Regions from separate parts of the Streptomyces sp. NPDC093094 genome, predicted to be linked through region 2. Evidence: riboswitches for the same ligand, from Rfam matches in the RefSeq annotation. Region 2 holds a riboswitch; the other holds the start of a gene.
The links. Region 2 has a riboswitch for cobalamin ahead of ACIQGV_RS08635 (energy-coupling factor ABC transporter permease). Riboswitches for the same ligand answer to the same signal wherever they lie in the genome.

Region 1 (11,380 bases), on a different contig from region 2:
GTGGGCGGCGGCGAGGACACCAACTGGTTCGTCAAGGACCTGCCCCTGCTGATCGCGTTCGGCGTGCTCGCGGCGTACACCTACTCGTCGGGGCTGCGCGCGCCGGCGCTGATCGCGTTCGTGAAGGACACGCTGATCTACATCGTCATCGCGGTGGCGATCATCTACATCCCCATCAAGCTGGGCGGCTTCGACGACATCTTCGCCAAGGCGTCGGAGGCGTTCGGCCAGACCAACCCGGCGACGGGCAAACCGCGCGGGGCGCTGGTGCCGGCCGAGGCGGGCCAGTGGACGTACGCCACGCTGGCGCTCGGCTCGGCGCTGGCGCTGTTCATGTACCCGCACTCGATCACCGCGACGCTCTCCTCCAGGAGCCGTGAGGTGATCCGCCGCAACACCACGATCCTGCCCCTGTACTCCCTGATGCTCGGCCTGCTCGCCCTGCTGGGCTTCATGGCCATCGCGGCCGGGGTCAAGGTGCAGAACGGCCAGCTGGCCATCCCGCAGCTGTTCGAGAACATGTTCCCGGCCTGGTTCGCGGGCGTCGCCTTCGCCGCGATCGGCATCGGGGCACTGGTCCCGGCGGCCATCATGTCCATCGCGGCGGCGAACCTCTTCACCCGCAACATCTACAAGGACTTCATCAAGCCGGACGCCACGCCCGCGCAGGAGACCAAGGTCTCCAAGATCGTGTCCCTGCTGGTGAAGGTGGGCGCCCTGGTCTTCGTCCTGACGATGGACAAGACGGTCGCCATCAACTTCCAGCTGCTGGGCGGCATCTGGATCCTGCAGACCTTCCCGGCCCTCGTCGGCGGCCTGTTCACCCGCTGGTTCCACCGCTGGGCCCTGCTCGCCGGCTGGGCCGTGGGCATGCTCTACGGCACCGTCGCCGCCTACGGGGTCGCCTCCCCGACCCAGAAGCACTTCGGCGGTTCGTCGAAGGAGATCCCCGGCATCGGCGAGATCGGCTACATCGGTCTGACGGCGTTCGTCCTCAACGTGGCCGTGACGGTCGTCCTCACCTTCGTCCTGAAGGCCGCCAAGGCCCCCGAGGGCGTCGACGAGACGAAGCCGGAGGACTACACGGCGGACGCGGGCGACCCGGGCGTGAAGCAGGAGCTTCCCGTGACCCACTAGGGGCCGTCCCCAGGAGCGCGGAGAACCGCGCGAGGGGCACGGGAGAACCCCCGGCGGGCCGCTGTCGGTACACCCAACGGCGGCCCGCACTCACACTCTGCGACACAACATATGGGGGTGCTCGCCACGCCCGGCACCACATGTATGCTCATCTCGCTGTCGCCGCAGGGGAATCCGGTGCGAATCCGGAACTGTCCCGCAACGGTGTGCTTGTGCGTGTCCGCACTCGAAGTCAGTCCGAGGACCTGCCGACAGCGGCCCCGGCCGACCGGTCCGGGTGCCCCGACGTCCGGGCCTCGTGGAGTGGGTCGGCGGGCTCGGCGCCGCGTGCGCCCGTGAGCCGCCATGCCCTCGCACAGGCCCCGTGCCGAGCGAGGGAGAGCCTCACGTGACCATCGCGCCAGCGGACCCGGCCTCAGCCGTCCCGACCGACGAGGACGCCCCCGGAACCGCCCTGTTGCGGATCCTCACCGAGCTGACCGCCGACCTGCCCCACGCCGACCCCGGCCGGGTCGCGGCCGCCGCGCTGCGCGGCCGGTCGGCCCGCGCCGACGAGGCCGAACTGCGCGAGCTGGCCACCGAGGCGGCGGCCGGTCTCATCGCCGAGGACCCCGCGTACAGCAGGCTGGCCGCCCGGCTGCTGACGGTCTCCGTGCGGGCCGAGGCCGCCTCCCAGGGCGTCACCTCCTTCACCGGGTCCGTCGCTGTCGGACACCGCGAGGGGCTCATCGCCGACCGGACCGCGGAGTTCGTCCGGCTCCACGCCGAGCGGCTCGACGCGCTGGTCGACACCGGCGCCGACGACCGCTTCGGCTACTTCGGCCTGCGCACCCTGCACAGCCGCTACCTGCTGCGGCACCCGCTCACCCGCAAGGTCGTCGAGACGCCCCAGCACTTCCTGCTGCGCGTCGCCTGCGGCCTCGCCGAGGACGACACCGCCCGGTCCGTCGACGAGGTCGCCGCGCTCTACGGGCTCATGAGCCGCCTCGACTATCTGCCGTCCTCCCCCACGCTGTTCAACTCCGGCACCCGGCACCCCCAGATGTCGTCCTGCTACCTCCTCGACTCCCCCCTCGACGAGCTGGACTCCATCTACGACCGCTACCACCAGGTCGCCCGGCTGTCGAAGCACGCCGGCGGCATCGGGCTGTCGTACTCCCGGATCCGCTCGCGGGGTTCGCTGATCCGCGGCACCAACGGGCACTCCAACGGCATCGTGCCGTTCCTGAAGACCCTGGACGCCTCCGTCGCCGCCGTGAACCAGGGCGGCCGCCGCAAGGGCGCCGCCGCGGTCTACCTGGAGACCTGGCACTCCGACATCGAGGAGTTCCTGGAGCTGCGCGACAACACCGGCGAGGACGCCCGCCGTACGCACAACCTGAACCTGGCGCACTGGGTGCCGGACGAGTTCATGCGCCGCGTGAACGCCGACGGGCAGTGGTCGCTGTTCTCCCCGGCGGACGTGCCCGAGCTGGTCGACCTGTGGGGCGAGGAGTTCGACGCGGCGTACCGCAAGGCGGAGGCCGCGGGGCTGGCGCGCAGGACGATCCCCGCCCGCGATCTGTACGGCCGCATGATGCGCACCCTCGCACAGACCGGCAACGGCTGGATGACCTTCAAGGACGCCGCCAACCGCACCGCCAACCAGACGGCGCTGCCGGGCCATGTCGTCCACTCCTCCAACCTCTGCACGGAGATCCTGGAGGTCACCGACGACGGCGAGACGGCCGTGTGCAACCTGGGTTCGGTGAACCTGGGCGCGTTCGTCGACCCGGCCGCCCAGGACATCGACTGGGAGCGGCTGGACGCCACCGTGCGCACGGCCGTCACCTTCCTCGACCGGGTCGTCGACATCAACTTCTACCCGACCGAGCAGGCGGGCCGCTCCAACGCCAAGTGGCGTCCGGTGGGCCTCGGCGCGATGGGCCTGCAGGACGTCTTCTTCAAGCTGCGGCTGCCCTTCGACTCGCCCGAGGCGAAGGCGCTCTCCACGCGGATCGCCGAGCGTGTGATGCTCGCCGCGTACGAGGCGTCCGCGGACCTCGCCGAGCGCAACGGGCCGCTGCCCGCCTGGGAGAAGACCCGTACGGCCCGGGGCGTGCTGCACCCCGACCACTACGGCGTCGAACCGGCCTGGCCGGAGCGCTGGGACGCCCTGCGGGCGCGTGTCGCCGCCGTCGGTCTGCGCAACTCCCTGCTCCTGGCCATCGCGCCGACCGCGACCATCGCCTCGATCGCGGGCGTCTACGAGTGCATCGAGCCGCAGGTGTCCAACCTGTTCAAGCGCGAGACGCTGTCCGGCGAGTTCCTCCAGGTCAACTCCTACCTGGTGCAGGACCTGAAGGACCTCGGCGTGTGGGACGCCCGGACGCGGGAGGCGCTGCGCGAGGCCAACGGGTCGGTGCAGGGATTCGCCTGGATCCCCGAGGAGGTCCGGTCGCTGTACCGCACGGCGTGGGAGATCCCGCAGCGCGGCCTGATCGACATGGCCGCGGCCCGTACGCCGTACCTGGACCAGTCCCAGTCCCTGAACCTCTTCCTGGAGACGCCGACCATCGGCAAGCTCTCCTCGATGTACGCGTACGCCTGGAAGTCCGGGCTGAAGACGACGTACTACCTGCGCTCGCGCCCGGCGACCCGGATCGCCCGTGCCGCGCAGGCGTCCGTGCCCGTCCAGCAGGTGAGCCCCGACGAGGCCGTCGCCTGCTCCCTTGAGAACCCCGAGTCCTGCGAGGCATGCCAGTGACGTCCGAACGCAACACCAACCTCCTCGACCCGGGTTTCGAGCTGACCCTGCGGCCCATGCGCTACCCGGACTTCTACGAGCGCTACCGGGACGCGATCAAGAACACCTGGACCGTCGAGGAGGTCGACCTCCACTCGGACGTCGCCGACCTCGCGAAGCTGACGCCGGCCGAGCAGCACCTGATCGGCCGTCTGGTCGCGTTCTTCGCGACGGGCGACTCGATCGTGGCGAACAACCTGGTGCTGACGCTGTACAAGCACATCAACTCCCCCGAGGCACGGCTGTATCTGTCGCGCCAGCTGTTCGAGGAGGCCGTGCACGTCCAGTTCTATCTGACACTGCTGGACACCTATCTGCCCGACCCCGACGACCGGGCGGCCGCGTTCGCGGCGGTGGAGAACATCCCCTCCATCCGCGAGAAGGCCGGGTTCTGCTTCAAGTGGATCAACGAGGTCGAGAAGCTCGACCGGCTGGAGACCCGGGCGGACCGGCGCCGCTTCCTGCTCAACCTGATCTGCTTCGCCGCGTGCATCGAGGGCCTGTTCTTCTACGGCGCCTTCGCGTACGTCTACTGGTTCCGCAGCCGGGGCCTGCTGCACGGCCTCGCCACGGGCACCAACTGGGTGTTCCGCGACGAGACCATGCACATGTCCTTCGCGTTCGACGTGGTCGACACCGTCCGCAAGGAGGAGCCCGGCCTGTTCGACGACGAGCTGCGGCAGCAGGTCACCGACATGCTCGCGGAGGCGGTGGAGGCCGAGCTGCAGTTCGCCCGCGACCTGTGCGGCGACGGCCTGCCCGGCATGAACACCGAGTCGATGCGGCAGTACCTGGAGTGCGTCGCCGACCAGCGTCTGACACGGCTGGGCTTCGCCCCGGTGTACGGCTCGGAGAACCCCTTCTCCTTCATGGAGCTCCAGGGCGTTCAGGAACTGACCAACTTCTTCGAGCGGCGCCCCTCGGCGTACCAGGTCGCGGTGGAGGGCACCGTCGACCTGGACGAGGACTTCTGAGTCCCGCGGGTCCGCCGGACCGGCCGGGCCCCGCTGATCTCACGGTCGACCCGGCGCTCGTGGGCCGCCCCCACGAGCGCCGGAGCGGCGAGGACGAGGAAGAGAACGACGATCGTGACGTAGTCCGTGAATGCGTTCATGCGGTAAGTGTCGTTTCCCATCGACACTCATGACAGTGGCAGGACTGACGCACACCCTCGAATTACTGCCACTTCGGGTGCACACTGGAGCCATGCTGAAGAACGTGGCCGCCGTGCTGCTGGACGGCGTGCATCCCTTCGAACTGGGCGTCGTCTGCGAGGTGTTCGGCCTCGACCGGAGCGACCAGGGACTTCCGGTGTACGACTTCGCGGTCGTCTCGGCCGAGGGCCCGACGCTGAGCACCCACGTCCCCGGCTTCACCGTCTCCACGCGGTACGGCCTCGACCGGCTCGAAGAGGCCGATCTGATCGCCGTACCCGCCGGCAGCGGCTACGTGGCCCGCGACTACCCGCCCGAGCTGCTCGACGCCCTGGTCCGGGCGGTGGACCGGGGGGCACGGGTGCTCAGCGTCTGCTCCGGCGTCTTCGTGCTCGGCGCGGCCGGGCTGCTCGACGGGCGGCGCTGCGCGGCGCACTGGCGGCAGGTGGAGGAGCTGGGCCGGCGCTTCCCGCGTGCGGTGATCGAACCGGACGTGCTGTACGTGGACGCCGACCCGGTGATCACCTCGGCGGGCACCGCCTCCGGTATCGACGCCTGTCTGCATCTGGTGCGCAAGGAGGAGGGGCCGGAGGTCGCCAACGCCATCGCCCGCCGGATGGTGGTGCCCCCGCACCGCGACGGCGGGCAGGCGCAGTACGTCGACCGGCCGCTGCCGCCCGTCCCGGGCGACACGATGGGCGACGTGCTGGGGTGGATGGAGCGCAACCTCCACCAGGAGGTCACCGTCGAGCAGCTCGCCGAGCACGCGCACATGTCCCCGCGCACCTTCGCCCGCCGCTTCCAGCAGGAGACCGGGACGACTCCGTACCGCTGGATCCTGCGCCAGCGCGTCCTGCTGGCCCAGCGGCTGCTGGAGGCGACGGACGAGACGGTGGACGCGATCGCGGGCCGGACCGGGTTCGGCAACGCGGCCGCGCTGCGGCACCAGTTCGTCCGGGCGGTGGGTGTCACCCCCCAGACCTACCGGCGCACCTTCCGGGGCCCGGCGCGCGGAGCCGACGCCGCCTGACCCTCACCGCGCCACGGGCTTCAGCAGCAGACGGTTCGGGCGCAGCGTGATGCCCACCCGGGTGACGTCGTCGGACCCGGGCACCTGCTCGAAGCGGTACTTCGCGGCGAGGGCCGCCGTGATCAGCGTGAGCTGGGCCATCGAGAAGTGGTCGCTCGGGCACTTCCGATTGCCCACGCTGAACGGGCTCATGGCGTATTTCGGCACGTCCTTGACGCGTTCCGGAAGCCAGCGGTCGGGGTCGAACTCCACGTTCCGATCGTACGAACGCGCGTCGCGCTGGATCGCGTACGGGCTGTAGACGATGTCGGCCCCGGCCGGAATGCGATAGCCACCGAGTTCGGTGTCGGCGACCGCCCGCCGGGTCAATATCCACACCGCCGGTCGCAAACGCATCGCCTCGACGACGACATTGTTGGTGTGGGTGAGCCCGCGGACGTCCCCGAATGCCACGGGGCGGATGCCACCGGTCACGGATTCAACTTCCTGCTGCACCTTGTCGGCGTGCTCCGGATGTTCGGCGAGCACCTGCAGGAGCCACATGATCGTGGACGCCACGGTTTCACTTCCGGGCGTGAGTATGGCCACGACCTGGTCGTGGATCTCCTGTTCCCCGATGGGATCGCCATTCTCGTCCTTCGCCTCCAGCAATGCCGTCAGCAGATCGTCGGGCCTTTGGCCGGAGGCGCGGCGCTCGGCGACGATCTCGTCGACGAGGAGATGCAGATCGGCCAGGGCGCGGTTGAATGCGCGGTTGGCCGGCAGCGGCAGCCGGTACAGCGGGCCGAGCGGCACGACCATCCGCCGGTACATGCCCCGGAAGACGACGGCGAGGGCGGTGCACAGCCGCTCCGCGCGCTCGTCCATGTACTCGCCGCGCAGCAGGCAGCGGGCGGCGATGCGCACGGCGACCCGGAAGGACTCCGAGGTGCAGTCGACGGTCCGCCCCGGCTGCCAGCGCTCGGTGAGGGCGTGCGCCTCCTCCTCCATGATCGGGCCGTAGGCCGGTATCGCGTCGAGCCGGAAGGCGGGCTGGATGGTGCGCCGCTGCCTGCGGTGGCGCGGCCCGTTGGCGGTGGCCACGCCCTCCTTGCCGAGCAGGCCCTCCAGGGACTCCCACAGCGGGCCGTCGATCTTGAAATCGGGGCTGAGGGCGAGGGCTCCGGTGAGGTCCGGCGTGGTCACGGCGTAGACGGTCTTCGGGCCCAGCTTCAGGCGTACGACGTCGCCGTGGTCACGCAGCCGGGACATGAAGCTCAGGGGGTCGCGGGCGAGCTTCCAGCCGTGGCCGAGGAGCGGGATCCCGCCTCCGGCGACGGGCGGCTCACGCAGTTCGGGCGTCCCGGCCGGCGCGGGCTCGACGGACTCGACGGTCATTTCTCACCTGCCGCTTCGTTGTTGACGTACGGGGGTGTGGCGCGGTCGTCCCAGCTGTCGACCCGGTAGCGGCCGGACTCGTGGTGGAACCAGTACACGGAGCTGAACCAGTTCCGCATGTTTCCCAGACAGGCGCGCACGGCGGTGCTCAGTTCCTTTCCCCGTACGGTGCCGTCGGCAAGGCTGTCGGCGAACCGCAGCGCCTCCCGTTCCGCAACGAGGAATTCGTCGATGCATTCCAGCACGCGACGCCTTACTTCCACGACCGCTTCTTCGAGTGTCAGCCCCTGATGGGTGATGAGGCTGATTCCGAGATTGTGGACCTCGTCGCCCGCTATTTCCTTGGGCAGCGAGCAGAGGTCGTTGTACCAGGCGGCGAATTCCTGGCTCAGCAGCGCCGCCCGCCGATAGGCGCGATTGTTCCGCACCGGGTCGGGCAGTTCGATTTCCGCGCTCGGTTCCAGCAGGTCGGTCCAGATCCAGTGCGCGAAGGTGAGCCGGCGCAGGGCCAGGTATTCCTCGACCGCGGGAATCCTGCCCCGGGTGCGGTTGTGGAACTCCCGGTCGTACGCCTGGATGACCGTGTGGAAGTGCCGGGTGAAGCGCGCGTTCCAGGTCTCGGGCAAAAAGGTGAACAACCTTCGCACGCTGTCCGCGAACCCCGCCACCAGCGGGTCCGGATGACGCAGATGGGCCGCGGGGGAGTCGAGGGCCAGGTGCAGTCGCCGCCGCAGCCGCTCCCAGGCGACGGTCCTGCCGTGGACGATGTCGCGGTCGTGACGGTCGTCCCAGGCGAAGAACCACGCGCTGTAGTCCCCTATCGCCTGGAGGACCTCGTCCGGGGCGCCGATGTAGTACCCCGCCATGAGGTCGGTGTAGCACAGGCCGTCGGCATGTTCCTCCACCTTGTCGGCGGGCATCAGCCGTTTTTCCAGCAGCCACGTGCGGGTCTTCTCCTGCAACCGTGGCCAATACGGGTGCAGTCGACGGGGAAACGCGGCCTCGATCACCGGCAGAGAGAGTGCTGGTGGAACCGCGAACGCCGTCGTCGACGACGTGGTGCCGTGTGGGAATGAAGACACGAACAAACCCCTCTCAGCCGCCAGAGTGCGCACACCCCTCCCGCCGTGCCGGGCGTGCGCCGTTGCGTATCCCCGCTCTCCCCATTCAGCACTACAACTGACCGCTATGGGAACGGATTTGCTCCATTCACTACCCCGACATGCCGAGAAGGACCCCTTGTGTGACTGTTGTGGAGGAGTCGGGAGTGCTATGGGGTCGAACGTGCGACGGACAGGCGAACAGTCCGGGACGAACGGTGCCCGGCCGGGATCAACTCCCGGCCGGGCACTCGTTGTTCGCTGCGGACCGCGTCCTCAGTCGTTCGCGACGACCGGGTAGCGGGGCTCGTTCTCGGCCATCTGGCGCAGTGCGTCCTTGCGCTCGCGCTTGGAGAGCCGGTCGATGTAGAGGTAGCCGTACAGGTGGTCCGTCTCGTGCTGGAGGCAGCGGGCGAAGTAGCCCGTGCCGCGCACCTTGATCGGGTTGCCCTTCTCGTCCTGCCCGGTCACCTCGGCGTAGTCGGGACGCGCCAGCGGCATGTACGCCGTCGGCACGGACAGGCAGCCCTCGTTGCTGTCGTCCAGCCGGCGGTTCTCCGCGGGCAGCTCCACCAGCCTGGGGTTGCAGACGACACCGACGTGGCGGACGCCCTCGTCGTCGGGGCAGTCGTACACGAAGACCTTCTTGTCCACGCCGATCTGGTTGGCGGCGAGCCCCACTCCCTCGGCGGTGCGCTGGCTGGCGAACATGTCCGCGACCAGCTGCTGGAACTCCTCGCCGAAGTCGGTGACGTCCTCGCACTCCTTGTGCAGCACCGGGTTCCCGACGACCGTGATCGGCCGGGAGGACCCCGCCTCACGCCACGCCTTCTCCCGCGCCTCGGTGTCCTCGGTGTCGATGACGAAGCCCTCGTCGTCCACGGGGAGCACGCCCGCGTGCTGCTGATCGGTGTCCTGCTGCGCCATGACCGACGTATGCCTTCCTGCAAGCTGGAGAAAACGATGCGAGTACAGCCTAAAGGTGCTGTCAGGCTCGCTCAGCAAACCTCTTCAAGATCACGCCAGTCCCTGGAGTCCGGGCTGTCGGCCACCCATCCGTCCAGCAGCCCCCGCACCAGGGAGGCCGGCGCGGCCACCCCGCACTCACGCTCCGGCACCCACAGCTGCCCGTCGGTCCGGTGCCCCAGCGGCCCGGGATGACCCGGCTCGCTGTGGTCATGGGGGTCCAGATGCTCCCCGTCGCCCTCGTCCGACGGCATCCGCGACTCCGAGCACGTCCGGCACAGCAGCCGCACCGACGACGACCAGTCCTCCGCGGCGAACCCCGCGTCGGCGGCGAGCTGCTCCAGCGCGTCCCGGTCCGCCTCGGTCGCCGCCTCCAGCAGCACGACCCAGGTCGGCACCGGGGAGGGCGCCCACAGCTCGATCTCGTCGAACACCGGATAGGCGTGCCCGGCGGAGGTGGTCCGCTCGCCGTGGGGCACGCCGTCGTGCAGCACGACCTCGCCCCAGCGCCGCCCGGACGACGGCAGCGGGATCGACAGCACCTCGACCCGGGCGGGATCGAGCCTGCGCCCCCAGACGACCTCGGCCTCGCCCTCCGGCGACAGCCGCACCGCCGCGCTGCCCAGGTCCATGCCGACCGGCTCGCCGGAGACGGCCGCGCCGCCGGGCACCGAAAGCCCGTACGCCTGCCAGGCGCGGCGGGCCAGCGGCCAGTCCTGCAGGGCGGTCGCGGCGATGCCCACGTTCCACCAGTCGGGTGCGCCGGTCTCCCGGTCGAGCAGGGCGACGGCTCTGAGCCCGGCCGTACGGGCCTGCTCCCAGTCGTGCCGGAACTTGTGCAGCAGAGCGAGGTTGAACCAGGACTCCGACAGCCACGGCTCCAGGTCGGCGGCGCGCGTCAGCAGCGCCCCCGCGTCCTCGTAGCGGCCGTCACCGATCAGCGTGAAAGCGCGGTCCGTGGCCTGCCGCCAGGAGGCGGAGGGCCGGTGCCGTCCCTTGCCGAAGATCCTCACGATTCCCGCCTGCCAGTTCCGTTTAGTGGGCTGGCCAGTGCCCCCGGACACTCTCTCTCCTTCGCATCCAACCACGTACGGCCGGAAGGGCGCTCATTACCCATGGGTTACCCCGCTGCGGACGGGGTCAGACAGTCCCTGGCCAGCACCCGTGCCAGCGCTTCCACCACGTCCGGCGCATAGGCACCGGCGGTCCCCAGCCTCAGTTCCTCCAGTGCCTTCAGCGGGCCGCCCGGTCCGGCGCCCCGTGTCTTCTCCTCGTAGGCGTTCACCGCCCGTACGATCCGCGCGGCCGGCGGCTGCTCCCGGTAGGGATCGGCCTGCCGCTCGACGACGACGGCGACCGCGGCAGCCACCCCGGTGTGCCGTACGACGGCCCCGCCGAGCAGCGCGATCCGCCGTTGCTCGGCGGCGGGCAGCCCCGCCGTGGCGCCCGCCGGGACCGGGTCGAGCAGGCTGAGCTGTCCGATGTCGTGCATGAGCGCGGCGTGCTCCAGCACGGTCAGCTCCGGCTCGGACAGCCCCAGGTCCCGCCCCACGGCGAGGCTGAGCACGGCGACCCGGCGGGCGTGGCCCGCGGGGGTGTACCCGGCGATCTCCGTGGCCCTGGCCAGGGAGGCGATGGTCTGCCGGTACGTCGTCCGCACGGCGGCGCGGCGGCGCAGCGACAGCTGGGTGAGCAGCAGCGGCAGACAGAACACGGGCAGGGCCCACAGGCCCGCGACGCCGACCGCGAGGGCCATCACCACGCCCGTGGCGACCACCGCGGAGCCGATGCCCGGCATGGCCCGCAGCTCGTCCCGCAGCAGCGGGGCGAA
Region 2 (11,380 bases):
ACCCGCGCCGGCCCGGACTGCTGCACGCCTGCGGCCACGAGGGCGCGGGGATCGGGCTGGCCCCGGCGACCGGGCACATCGTCGCGGCCCTGGCGTCCGGGGGCAAACTCCCGCTGGACATCCACCCGTTCAGGCCGGAGCGCTTCGAGGGCGGCCCCGGAGAAGCAGCGGAGCCCTTCGGACGGCTCCCGTGAGAGAGGAGCCGCGCGATGGCGCGTGACCGCAGCCCCGCCGAACTCGTCGGCGCGTCACCGGGGGACGCGTTCGAGATCACCTTCGACGGCCGGTCCCTGTCCGCGCTGCCCGGCCAGTCCGTGGCGGCCGTGCTCTGGGCGGCCGGTGTGCTCGCCTGGCGCACCACCCGCGAGGGCGGCCGGCCGCGCGGGGCCTTCTGCGGCATCGGGCACTGCCACGACTGCCTGGTGACGATCGACGGACGCCCCAACCGGCGTGCCTGTCTCGACCCGGCCCGCCCCGGCGCCGCCGTCACCACCCAGGAGGGACACGGTCATGCCGACCTCGCCGTCTGACCCGGTGTACGACCTGGCGGTGATCGGCGCCGGTCCCGCGGGCCTCGCCGGCGCGGTCACGGCCGGTGAACTCGGCCTGCGCGTGGCCCTGCTGGACGCGGGCGAGCGGATCGGCGGGCAGTACTACCGGCACCCCTCCCCCGGCCTCGGCGCCCGCCGTCCCGAGGCGCTCCACCACGGCCGCCGGGCCTACGCCGGGCTGAGCCGCCGCCTCGCCGCCGGCCCGGTGACCCACCTGGCCGCGCACCAGGTCTGGAGCGTGGCCCGCCCGCCCGGCGACGGGTCCGGCGAGGGGTTCGGGGTGCACGCGGTCACGGACGACGACCGTCCGGTCCTCGTCCGGGCCCGTACGGTGCTGCTGGCGACCGGGACGTACGAGCGTCAACTGCCGTTCCCCGGCTGGACCCTGCCCGGTGTCGTCGGCGCCGGAGGGGCGCAGGCCATGCTGAAGGCGGGGCTCGTCCTGCCCGGCCGGCGGATCGTCGTCGCGGGCAGCGGCCCGCTGCTGCTCGCGGTCGCCGCCTCGCTCGCCGCGGCCGGAGCGCGGGTGCCCGCGGTGGTGGAGGCCGGGAGCCATCCGGCGTACGCCCGCCGTCCGGACGTGCTCGCGGCCGTGCCGGAAAAACTCGTCGAGGCCGCCCGGCACGGAACCGCCCTGCTGCGCCACCGGGTTCCCGTGCACGGGCGCAGCGCCGTCACCCGGGTGCACGGCACGGACCGGGTGGAGGCCGTCACGGTGTCACGGCTCGACCGCGACTGGCGGCCCGTGGCGGGGCCGGGCCGCCGGATCGAGTGCGACGCGCTCGCGGTCGGACACGGGCTGGTCCCTCAGATCGACCTGGCGACGGCACTGGGCTGCACGACCCGCCCCACCCCGGACGGGGCGCACGCGCTCGCCCTCGACGCCCGTCAGCGGACCTCGGTGCCCGGGGTGTGGGCCGCGGGCGAGACCGGCGGGGTCGGTGGGGTCCGGCTGGCTCTGCTGGAGGGCGAGATCGCCGCTGCCGCCGTCGCCGGTCTGCTGGCCGGCCGGACCCTGCCCGGGGCCCGGCTGCGGCACCTGCTGCGCGGGCGGGCCCGGCAGCGGGCCTTCGCCGGCCTCATGGCCGCCGTCCACGCGCCCCGCCCCGGCTGGACCGGCTGGCTCGACGACGCGACGGACGTGTGCCGCTGCGAGGAGGTCACCGCGGGCCGGATCCGCGAGGCCGTCGCCGGTCACGGGGCGGGGGACGCCCGCACGGTCAAGCTGCTCACCCGCGCCGGGATGGGCTGGTGCCAGGGCCGGGTGTGCGGCACCGCCGTGGCCTGCCTCGCGGCGGGCTCGGGGATGCCGCCCTCGCCGGAACGCCGCCCGCTGGCCGCGCCCGTGACGCTGGCCGCGCTGGCCGGCCGTCCCGGCCGGCACACCACTTCCACCACAGAAGGGTTCCCGACATGACCACCAGCGGTTCCTGGAGCGCCGGCCGTCCCTGGCGCGGCATCATGGTCGCCACCGCGCTACCGCTGCGCGAGGACCTCTCCGTCGACCACGACGCCTACGCCGCCCACGTGCGGCGGCTGATCGCGAGCGGCTGCGACGGTGTCGTGCCCAACGGCTCGCTCGGCGAGTACCAGACCCTTTCCGACGCGGAGCGGGCGCGGGTGGTCCGTACGGCGGTGGAGGCCGCGGGCGACGGGGCCCGGGTGATGCCCGGCGTCTCCGCGTACGGCAGTGCCGAGGCGCGGCGCTGGGCCGAGCAGGCCGCCGACGCCGGCTGCGGCAGCGTGCTGCTCCTGCCGCCGAACGCCTACCGGGCCGGCGAACGCGCGGTGAGCGCCCACTACGCCGAGGCCGCCCGGGCCGGACTGCCCGTCGTCGCCTACAACAACCCCGTCGACACCAAGGTCGACCTCACCCCGGAGCTGCTGGCCCGGCTGCACGCCGAGACCGGGATCGTGGCCGTGAAGGAGTTCTCCGGCGATGTGCGGCGGGCCTACCGGATCGCCGAACTCGCCCCGGAGCTGGACCTGCTGATCGGCGCGGACGACGTGCTGCTGGAGCTGGCCGTGGCCGGCGCGGTCGGCTGGGTCGCCGGCTACCCGAACGCGTTCCCGGAGTCCTGCGTCCGGCTCTACGGCGCCGCCGTCGCGCACGACCTCGCCGCCGCGCTGCCGCTGTACCGGTCGCTGCACCCGCTGCTGCGCTGGGACTCCAGGACCGAGTTCGTCCAGGCGATCAAGCTGTCGATGGACATCGCCGGGGCGCACGGCGGACCCTCCCGGCCGCCGCGGACGCCGCTGCCCGACACGCTCGCGGCCGAGATCCGCGCGGCCACCGAGAAGGCCGTCGCCGAGGGCCACCGCTGAGACCCGGCCCCGACCGAAAGGGACGTTCGTGCGCACTCGTCATGTCCTCCACGCCGTCGACTCGCACACCGAGGGGATGCCCACCCGTGTCGTCACCGGCGGCATCGGGGTCGTCCCCGGCGCCACCATGGCCGAACGCCGCCGCCACTTCGCCGAACACCTGGACCACGTCCGTACGCTGCTGATGTACGAGCCGCGCGGCCACGCCTCGATGAGCGGCGCGGTCCTTCAGCCGCCCACCCGGCCGGACGCCGACTACGGGGTGCTGTTCGTCGAGGTCTCCGGGCTGCTGCCGATGTGCGGGCACGGCACGATCGGCGTGGCGACCGTGCTCGTGGAGACCGGGATGGTGGCGGTCACCGAACCCGTCACCACCGTCCGCCTCGACACCCCGGCCGGACTGGTCGTCGTCGACGTGCAGGTGGAGGACGGCGCGGCGAAGGCGGTCACGCTCACCAACGTGCCGTCGTTCTGCGTGGGCCTGGACCGCACGGTGGAGGTGCCCGGGTACGGGCCGGTGACCTACGACCTCGCCTACGGCGGCAACTTCTACGCGTTCGTCGAACTGGACGCGCTGGGGCTGCCGTTCGACCGGGCCCGGGGGGACGATCTGCTCGCCGCGGGGCTGGCGGTGATGGAGGCGGTGAACGCGTCGCCCGGCCACCGGCCCGTCCATCCTGCGCAGCCGGAGATCGCCGGACTCAAGCACGTGTACCTCGCCGCTCCCGGGTCGGACGCGCGGCGCTCGCGGCACGCGATGGCCATCCACCCCGGCTGGTTCGACCGTTCGCCGTGCGGCACCGGCACCTCGGCGCGGATGGCCCAGCTGCACGCGCGCGGGGAGCTGCCGCTGGACCGGGACTTCGTCAACGAGTCGTTCATCGGGACCGAGTTCACCGGCCGGCTGGTGGCGCGGACGGAGGTCGGCGGGGTGCCCGCGGTGGTGCCGCGGATCACGGGCCGGGCCTGGATCACGGGCACGGCCCAGTACTTCCTCGACCCGGACGACCCGTTCCCGGCGGGGTTCCTGCTGTGAGGGACGACTGCCGTACGGCCCCGGCGAAAACAACGTGACATTGTACTCTGGTGCTTCCGCGGCGGCACGAAGGGAACACCATGGGGCACCTCCAGCGCAACCTCGTCACGACCCGCGAGCGGCTGCGTGACCAGGTCGCCCACGCCCTGCGGGCCGCGCTGATCTCCGGTGAACTCCAGCCGGGCGAGGTGTACTCGGCGCCCGGGCTCGCGGAGGACTTCGGCATCTCCGCGACGCCCGTGCGCGAGGCGATGCTCGATCTCGCCCGCGAAGGTCTCGTCGAGCCGGTGCGCAACAAGGGCTTCCGGGTCACCGAGGTCGACGAGCGCGACCTCGACCAGTACAGCGAGATCCGCATGCTCATCGAGGTCCCGATGATCGGCCGGATCACCCGCAGCGCCTCCCGTGAGCAGCTGGAGGCGCTGCGGCCGGTGGCCGGGATGATCGTGGCCGCGGCCCGCGAGCACGACCTGATCGGCTATCTGGAGGCCGACCGGCAGTTCCATCTCTCGCTGCTGGCGCTCGGCGGCAACGACCGGCTGGTCGAGACCGTCGGCGACCTGCGCAAGCGGTCGCGCCTGTACGGGCTGACCACGCTCGACGAGAGCGACCGGCTGATCCCCTCGGCCGAGGAGCACATCGAGCTGCTCGATCTGATGGTGGCCGGGGACGCGGAGGGCGCCGAGCGGTGCATGAGCCGCCACCTCGGGCATGTGCGCTCGCTGTGGGCCGAGGGCGACCGGTCCCGTGAACGCCCCGTCCCCCGCGCCCGCGTCCGCGCGGGGAAGCCGGCCACGGCGTCCTGAGTCCCGGGACGGACCTCCCCCGGTCCGCGCACCGTGACGATGATCACGGTCTGCGGCCGGAGGGCCGGGCGGGGCGCGGGGGGTGGCGTCCCGGGGCCGGGGCACGGTCCGTGCGCCCCCCGGGGTGTGCTTGTCACCGTCCTGTCCCGGGCACTAGTGTCACCACGCCTTGGTGAACGGGAAATCCGGTGCGAAACCGGTGCGGCCCTCGCCACTGTGATCGGGAAGTCCGGCTCCGGCCCTCACGGGCAGCCACTGGGTCCTTGCGACCCGGGAAGGCGGAGTTCGGGCGGTGGTACCCGTCAGCCAGGAGACCGGCCAAGGCGCGTCAACCATCCACGAGGTGCTGGAGAGGGTCTGCCGGGCCATGCACATAGCCGAGGGTTTTCTGCCTCCGGCGCACGCGATCGCCTGGGGCGTCGCGTCCGCCCCGTTTGTCGTCCACGGAGTCCGCTCCCTCACCCGTGAGGTCAGGGAGCATCCCGAGAGCACTCTGCTCCTCGGCGCCTCCGGAGCGTTCACGTTCGTCCTGTCCGCGCTCAAGCTGCCGTCGGTGACCGGGAGTTGTTCCCACCCCACCGGAACCGGGCTGGGCGCCGTCCTGTTCCGGCCGCCGGTCATGGCGGTGCTGGGCACCATCACCCTGCTGTTCCAGGCCCTGTTGCTGGCCCACGGCGGCCTGACCACGCTCGGCGCCAACGTCTTCTCCATGGCGATCGCCGGCCCCTGGGTGGGCTACGGCGTCTACCGTCTGCTGCGCCGCCTCGACGTGCCGCTGATGGCCGCCGTGTTCTTCGGGGCGTTCCTCGCCGACCTGGCGACGTACTGCGTGACCAGCGTGCAGCTGGCGCTCGCCTTCCCGGACCCCGGCAGCGGGTTCCTGGGCGCGCTCGGCAAGTTCGGTTCCATCTTCGCCGTGACGCAGATCCCGCTCGCGGTGAGCGAGGGCCTGCTGACGGTGCTGGTGATGCGGCTGCTCACCCAGTCCAGCAAGGGCGAGCTGACCCGTCTGGGCGTCCTGGCGGCCCGGCGCGAGGACGAGGCGGTGGCCCGGTGAAACGCAACACGAAGATCAATCTACTGCTGCTGGCCCTGGTCGCCGCGCTCGCCGTGCTGCCGCTGGCGCTCGGTCTGGGCGACCACAAGGAGGAGCCCTTCACCGGCGCCGACGCCGAGGCGGAGACGGCGATCACCGAACTCGAACCGGACTACGAGCCCTGGTTCTCGCCGCTGTACGAACCGCCGTCCGGTGAGATCGAGTCGGCGCTGTTCTCCCTCCAGGCGGCCCTCGGGGCGGGTGTCCTCGCCTACTACTTCGGGCTGCGCCGCGGCCGCCGCCAGGGCGAGGAGAAGGCCCTGGCACGGCGCGGGGACGAGCACGGCCCCGGACACGACGGCACGGCGGCCGAGGACACCCGCTCGGGTGCCGGGCAGGGCTGACCCCGCGTGCTGCCCATCGACGCGGCGGCGCACGGCAGTCGCTGGCGCCACCGCCACCCCGTGGACAAGGCCGTGCTCGGGCTCGGCCTGACCCTGCTCGCGATCTCCCTGCCGCCCTGGCCGGGCGCGGCCCTCGTCCTGGTCACCGCGCTCGTGGTGCTGCTGGGTCCGGCGGGCGTGCCCGGGGCCCGGCTGTGGCGTGCCTACCGGGTGCCGCTCGGCTTCTGCGCGTCGGGCGCGGTGACGCTGCTGGTCCAGGTCGGCGGGCCCGGCGGGCCGCTGTCCCCGGCCGACGGAGGTGCCGTACGGGCCGGGGAGCTGATGCTGCGCACGTCGGCCGCCTCGCTGGGCGTGCTGCTGTTCGCGTTCACCACGCCGATGTCCGATCTGCTGCCCCGGCTGGTGCGGGCCGGGGTGCCCGCGCCCGTCGTGGACGTGGCGCTGGTGACGTACCGCATGAGCTTTCTGCTGCTGGACTCGGTGCGGCGGATCCGCGAGGCGCAGGCCGCGCGGCTCGGACACACCACCCGCGCGGCGACCTGGCGTTCGCTCGGCGGACTCGGTGCCACCGCGTTCGTGCGCGCCTTCGACCGGGCGTCGCGGCTCCAGTCCGGGCTCGCCGGGCGCGGCTACGACGGCACCCTGCGGGTCCTGGTGCCCGAGGCGCGGATCTCCGTCCCCTTCACGGCGGGTGCGCTGGCGCTGCTGGCGGCCGTCACCGCACTCACCTTCGTCCTGGAAAGGCTCCTGCCGTGAGCGAACCGCCCCTCGTCGCCCTGCACGGCGCGTCCTTCGCCTACGACGACGGCCCGCTGGTGCTCGACGGTCTGGACTTCGAGGTGCGTGAGGGCCGTGCGCTGGCGCTGCTCGGCCGCAACGGCACCGGCAAGACGACCCTGATGCGCCTGCTGAGCGGCGGACTGCGGCCGCGCGCGGGGCGGCTGACCGTCGAGGGCGAGCCGGTGTCGTACGGCCGGGCCGGGCTGACCCGGCTGCGCACGACGGTCCAGTTGGTCGTGCAGGACCCGGACGACCAGCTGTTCGCCGCGTCCGTCGGACAGGACGTGTCCTTCGGGCCGCTGAACCTGGGCCTGCCCGACACCGAGGTGCGGGCGCGGGTGGCTCAGGCGCTGGCCGCGCTGGACATCACCGCGCTGGCCGACCGTCCCACGCATCTGCTGTCGTACGGGCAGCGCAAGCGCACCGCGATCGCCGGGGCCGTCGCCATGCGGCCGCGGGTGCTGATCCTCGACGAGCCGACCGCGGGCCTGGACCCGGACGGCCAGGAGCGGCTCCTCGGCACGCTGGAGGGGCTGCGGGCGGGCGGCACCACGGTGGTGATGGCGACCCATGACGTGGATCTCGCCCTGCGCTGGGCCGACGACGCGGCCCTGCTCACCCCCGGCGGCGTCCACACGGGTCCGGTCGCCGCGACGCTGGCCCGCACCGACCTGCTGGCCCGGGCGGGCCTGCGGCTGCCGTGGGGCGTCGCGGCAGCGGACGTCCTGCGCGCCCAGGGCCTGCTCACCGGCACGGACAGCGGTCCCCGTACTCCCGAGGAACTGGCGGCGCTCGCGCCCCGCCCGGCGGCACGGGACTGAACCCGCCGGCCGGGCCGGCCCCGTGGGGGCTGCCTGACCGCCGTGGGCGCGGTCGGGGCCGTCGCCCTCGTGTCCACCGTGCTCGCCGTGCGCGCGAAGGCGCTGATGACAGCGGTCGTCCAGGAGGTGACGGCCGTGCTGGTCGCCGTGGTCGTCGTCGGTGGCGCCGCCGCGCGGCAGGACGAGGACGCCGCTCACCGGGCGGGCGACGGCTGCCGCCCGGCCCCGTCGGCACCCCGCCGCCAGAGCCGGCCATCCTGTCCTGATCTTGGCTGAACCTCCGTCCCGCGGATCCCGTCTGGCTGTACGACCTGGCCACCGCGGCCGGACGACTCCCCCGGCGCACCGCCCCGTTGCGGCGCCGGGCCGTCCGGCGGAAGGCCGACCACCGGACCCGTAGAGACGGAGAAGACCCTTTATGAGTCTGTCCACCCCCCACAGAACGACGGCGCGGCGGATCGCCGCCGCGGCGGCCGCGTCCGGCGCGGCGCTCGCCCTCACCGCCGCCTCCGTCGGCACCTCCCACGCCGCGGACACCTCCGCGGACCGCGGCCGTCCGACCTCGCAGATCATCGGCGGCGTCGGGCAGGCCGACGGCAAGCACCCGTTCATCGCCGCGCTGCTCCAGAAGGGCACGGGCAGCCCGTTCGACCGCCAGTTCTGCGGGGGCAGCCTGCTCTCCCCGCAGATGGTCATGACGGCCGCGCACTGTGTGCTGGGCACCAAGCCCAAGGAGATCGAGACCGTCGTCGGACGCACGGTCCTGTCGAAGAAGAACCAGGGCCGGCTGCGCCAGGTGACCGACATCGTCGTCCACCCCCGCTACGCCCGCGGCCAGGAGGCGTACGACATCGCCTTCCTGATCCTCGACAAGCCCGTCCAGGGCATCGCGCCGGTCCACCTGCCCACCGAGGGCACCGACGCGCTGATCCGCCCGGGCGCCCAGGCCACCGTCATCGGCTGGGGCAACACCAATACCGAGGTGACGGCCTACGCGGACCGGCTGCGCGCGGTGAACGTGCCGATCGTGTCGCACATCGAGTGCAAGGCTTCGTACGCGGAGTACGACAAGAAGGTCAACGTCTGCGCGGGCGTCGAGGGCAAGGACTCCTGCCAGGGCGACAGCGGCGGCCCGCTGTTCCGCAAGCTGAAGGGCCGTCAGGGCGTCTACCAGATAGGCGTCGTGTCGTACGGCGACGGCTGCGCCGAGCAGGGCGCTCCGGGCGTGTACACGTACACCGGCTCCCACGAGCTGTGGAAGACGCTGGACGAGTCGGCCAAGGGCAAGAAGGTCAAGAGGCTGCTCGGCCGCTGAGCCGGCGGATCCGCACAGGGTTCCCGGGCGGGACGCGACCGTGTCCCGCCCGGGGCCCCGCCGGACGCCCCGCCGGATCCGTCCCCGGATCCCGCGGGGCGTCCCTCGCTAGATCCCGAAGGGCGCCGCGTACCGGACGGTGCCGGCCGGCAGGGGGTGGCCGGGGTCCAGGGCGAGTGCCATGAGGGCCTCGTCCGGGACGTCGAAGGTCACCCCGATGCCGTGGACGGAGGCGCGGGTGAAGCCGAACCTCGGGTAGTACGACGGGTGCCCGAGCACGGTGACGTACCGCTCGCCCAGCTCCGTGGCGGCACGCAGCGCGGCCCGGATCGCGGCCGAGCCGGCACCGGTGCCCTGATGCCCGGGCAGGACGGCCACCGGCGCCAGGCACAGCGCCGGTACGTCGCCGATGTGGCAGCGGGTCAGCAGCGCGTGCCCGACGACGGTGCCGTCGGGGAGGGCCGCCACCAGGGACAGCCCGTCGATCCATGCCTCGTCGGTCCGCAGCGCGTCGACGAGGTCGGCCTCCAGCGGGGTGTCGAAGGCGGCCAGCTCGATCGCGCGGACGGCGGGGAGGTCGGCGCCGGTCTCGGCGCGTGTGATCCAGTCATCGGTCATGACAGGTGAAGGTTCCGTTTCCGGGTGTCGTCTCGAGGAGGCCCCGCGAGCTCACGCTCCCGGCGGGGTGGAATCAGGTCGACGTCAGGCCGTGGCCCGGGACGTGAGCGGGGTCCGGGCGCTGCGCGCGGCAGCGGCCATGTGCACGGACATCGGCTCGCCTCCCTGTTTCCCTCGCCTCGGTCACTCCGGCGTGCCGACCCTAGCAGGCCCCCGTGCTCCCGCCCGCTGCGCTGCGCGCCGCCGACGGCCGCGGCGGGTCGGCCCCCAGGGCTTGAGCACCGAGACCGCGGTCATGAAGACGTAGGCGGACAGCGACACCGCGGGCCCGAACAGCACATCGCCGGGATCGGGCAGGGGGCCGCCCCGTACGACGGCGTCCACGGCGGAGTCGACGCCGGGCCGCAGGGCGAGGACGGTGGCGGTGGTCGTGACCAGGGTCAGCCAGAACTTCACCTGGACCCAGCGGTGCCGGGCCAGACCCCATGGAGTGCCCAGAGCCAGCAGCAGCCCGCTGAGGAGCGTCAGGAGGGCGGCGGGGAGCAGCAGCCGGTCCGTGAACAGTTTCATGGTGCGCACCGACGCCTCCAGCGTCACGGCGTCGCCGGTGGTGGCCGCGGTGATCCCGAGCGCGAGCAGCCCCAGGGTGAGCCCGAGCCAGCAGGCGGCGGCGGTGACATGGACGACGAGGGCCGCCCGGCGGGCGGTGCGGTTGAGTTTCACGGGCTCCACGGTGCCGGGGCGCGGCGCCGGCGGCGTCCCACGGCGGGAGTGACCTCGGCTGCTCAGCCGGGCGTACGGCGGCCCTCCGCTTCGGCGGTGCCGTGTGCGCGGCGCGTCCGGCGCGGGGCCGGCAGCGGGGTGAGCGGGGCGCGTCCCCGCGGTCCCCCCGGGTCCGGCTCCGTCCCGTCCCGCCGGCTCCGTCCCGTCCCGCCGGGCCCGTACCGTGCCCGGGGCGGCGAACCGCACCGGCGCCACCGGCACTTCCCCCTTCCGGTCCCCCCTCCCCGGCCTCGGCCCTGCGTCACGGTGGACGTCACCCGGAGTCACAGACCGTGGCCCGGACGCGGGGCGGGGGGCGCCGGCGGACGCGGCGTCAGCCGAGCTGGGCGGCCAGCCAGGCGCGCACCTCGGGGGTCACCGGGTCGGTGATGTCGTCGAACTCGGTGTGCTTCGTGAGGAACTTGGCGACGTAGGGGCAGACGGGCACGATCCGCAGGCCGAGTGCGCGGACGTCGGCGAGCGCCTCCCGGACGAGCACGGAGGCCAGTCCCTGTCCGGCGAAGGCGTCGTCGACCTCGGTGTGGAAGAAGACGCGCTGAGTGCCGTGGTCGCGGTAGGCGGTGAGGCCGGCGCGGGTGTCGCCGACGTGGATCTCGTAGCGGTGGCGGTCGTCGGCGCGGCGGACGGTGGGGGTCGCCTGGGTCTCGCTCATGGGCGGGGTCCTCTCGGTTCGGGTCAGGCGCGCGGCGGGTTGCGGCGCGGGGTGAGGGTGGCGTGGGGCAGGGCGGGCGCGGGCAGCCGGCCGCCGGGGTGGTCCTGGACGGCGCCGAAGCGGTCGGAGGCGTTCTGCCAGTCCTCGCGGGCGCGGGCGATGTCGTCGTGGCTGCGGCCGATGAAGTTCCACCACATGACGATCTCCTCCTCGAACGGGGTGCCGCCGAGCAGCACGGCGCGTGCCGGGCCGT

Region 1: linked by a shared signal. The riboswitch ahead of ACIQGV_RS17005 (ribonucleoside-diphosphate reductase subunit alpha) and the one ahead of ACIQGV_RS08635 (energy-coupling factor ABC transporter permease) in region 2 are both predicted to bind cobalamin.

The regions. Positions count from the first base shown of each region.
Region 1 is NZ_JBIVOX010000007.1:199,520-210,899, forward strand. It holds gene mctP (monocarboxylate uptake permease MctP) at 1-1,137, shown strand, start outside; cobalamin riboswitch at 1,236-1,405, shown strand; gene ACIQGV_RS17005 (ribonucleoside-diphosphate reductase subunit alpha) at 1,526-3,883, shown strand; gene ACIQGV_RS17010 (ribonucleotide-diphosphate reductase subunit beta) at 3,874-4,896, shown strand; gene ACIQGV_RS17015 (GlxA family transcriptional regulator) at 5,129-6,106, shown strand; gene ACIQGV_RS17020 (cytochrome P450) at 6,110-7,483, opposite strand; gene cyc1 (epi-isozizaene synthase) at 7,480-8,565, opposite strand; gene def (peptide deformylase) at 8,860-9,510, opposite strand; gene ACIQGV_RS17035 (tetratricopeptide repeat protein) at 9,582-10,562, opposite strand; gene ACIQGV_RS17040 (HD-GYP domain-containing protein) at 10,670-11,380, opposite strand, start outside.
Region 2 is NZ_JBIVOX010000003.1:568,413-579,792, reverse strand. It holds gene ACIQGV_RS08665 (NAD(P)/FAD-dependent oxidoreductase) at 1-194, shown strand, start outside; gene ACIQGV_RS08660 ((2Fe-2S)-binding protein) at 210-530, shown strand; gene ACIQGV_RS08655 (FAD-dependent oxidoreductase) at 511-1,968, shown strand; gene ACIQGV_RS08650 (dihydrodipicolinate synthase family protein) at 1,965-2,876, shown strand; gene ACIQGV_RS08645 (proline racemase family protein) at 2,905-3,912, shown strand; gene ACIQGV_RS08640 (GntR family transcriptional regulator) at 3,993-4,718, shown strand; cobalamin riboswitch at 4,872-5,056, shown strand; gene ACIQGV_RS08635 (energy-coupling factor ABC transporter permease) at 5,086-5,775, shown strand; gene ACIQGV_RS08630 (energy-coupling factor ABC transporter substrate-binding protein) at 5,772-6,158, shown strand; gene cbiQ (cobalt ECF transporter T component CbiQ) at 6,165-6,914, shown strand; gene ACIQGV_RS08620 (energy-coupling factor ABC transporter ATP-binding protein) at 6,911-7,759, shown strand; partial or broken gene ACIQGV_RS08615 (DUF6234 family protein) at 7,778-8,035, shown strand; gene ACIQGV_RS08610 (S1 family peptidase) at 8,178-9,074, shown strand; gene ACIQGV_RS08605 (GNAT family N-acetyltransferase) at 9,183-9,692, opposite strand; gene ACIQGV_RS08600 (DUF2269 family protein) at 9,876-10,415, opposite strand; gene ACIQGV_RS08595 (GNAT family N-acetyltransferase) at 10,789-11,127, opposite strand; gene ACIQGV_RS08590 (pirin family protein) at 11,151-11,380, opposite strand, start outside.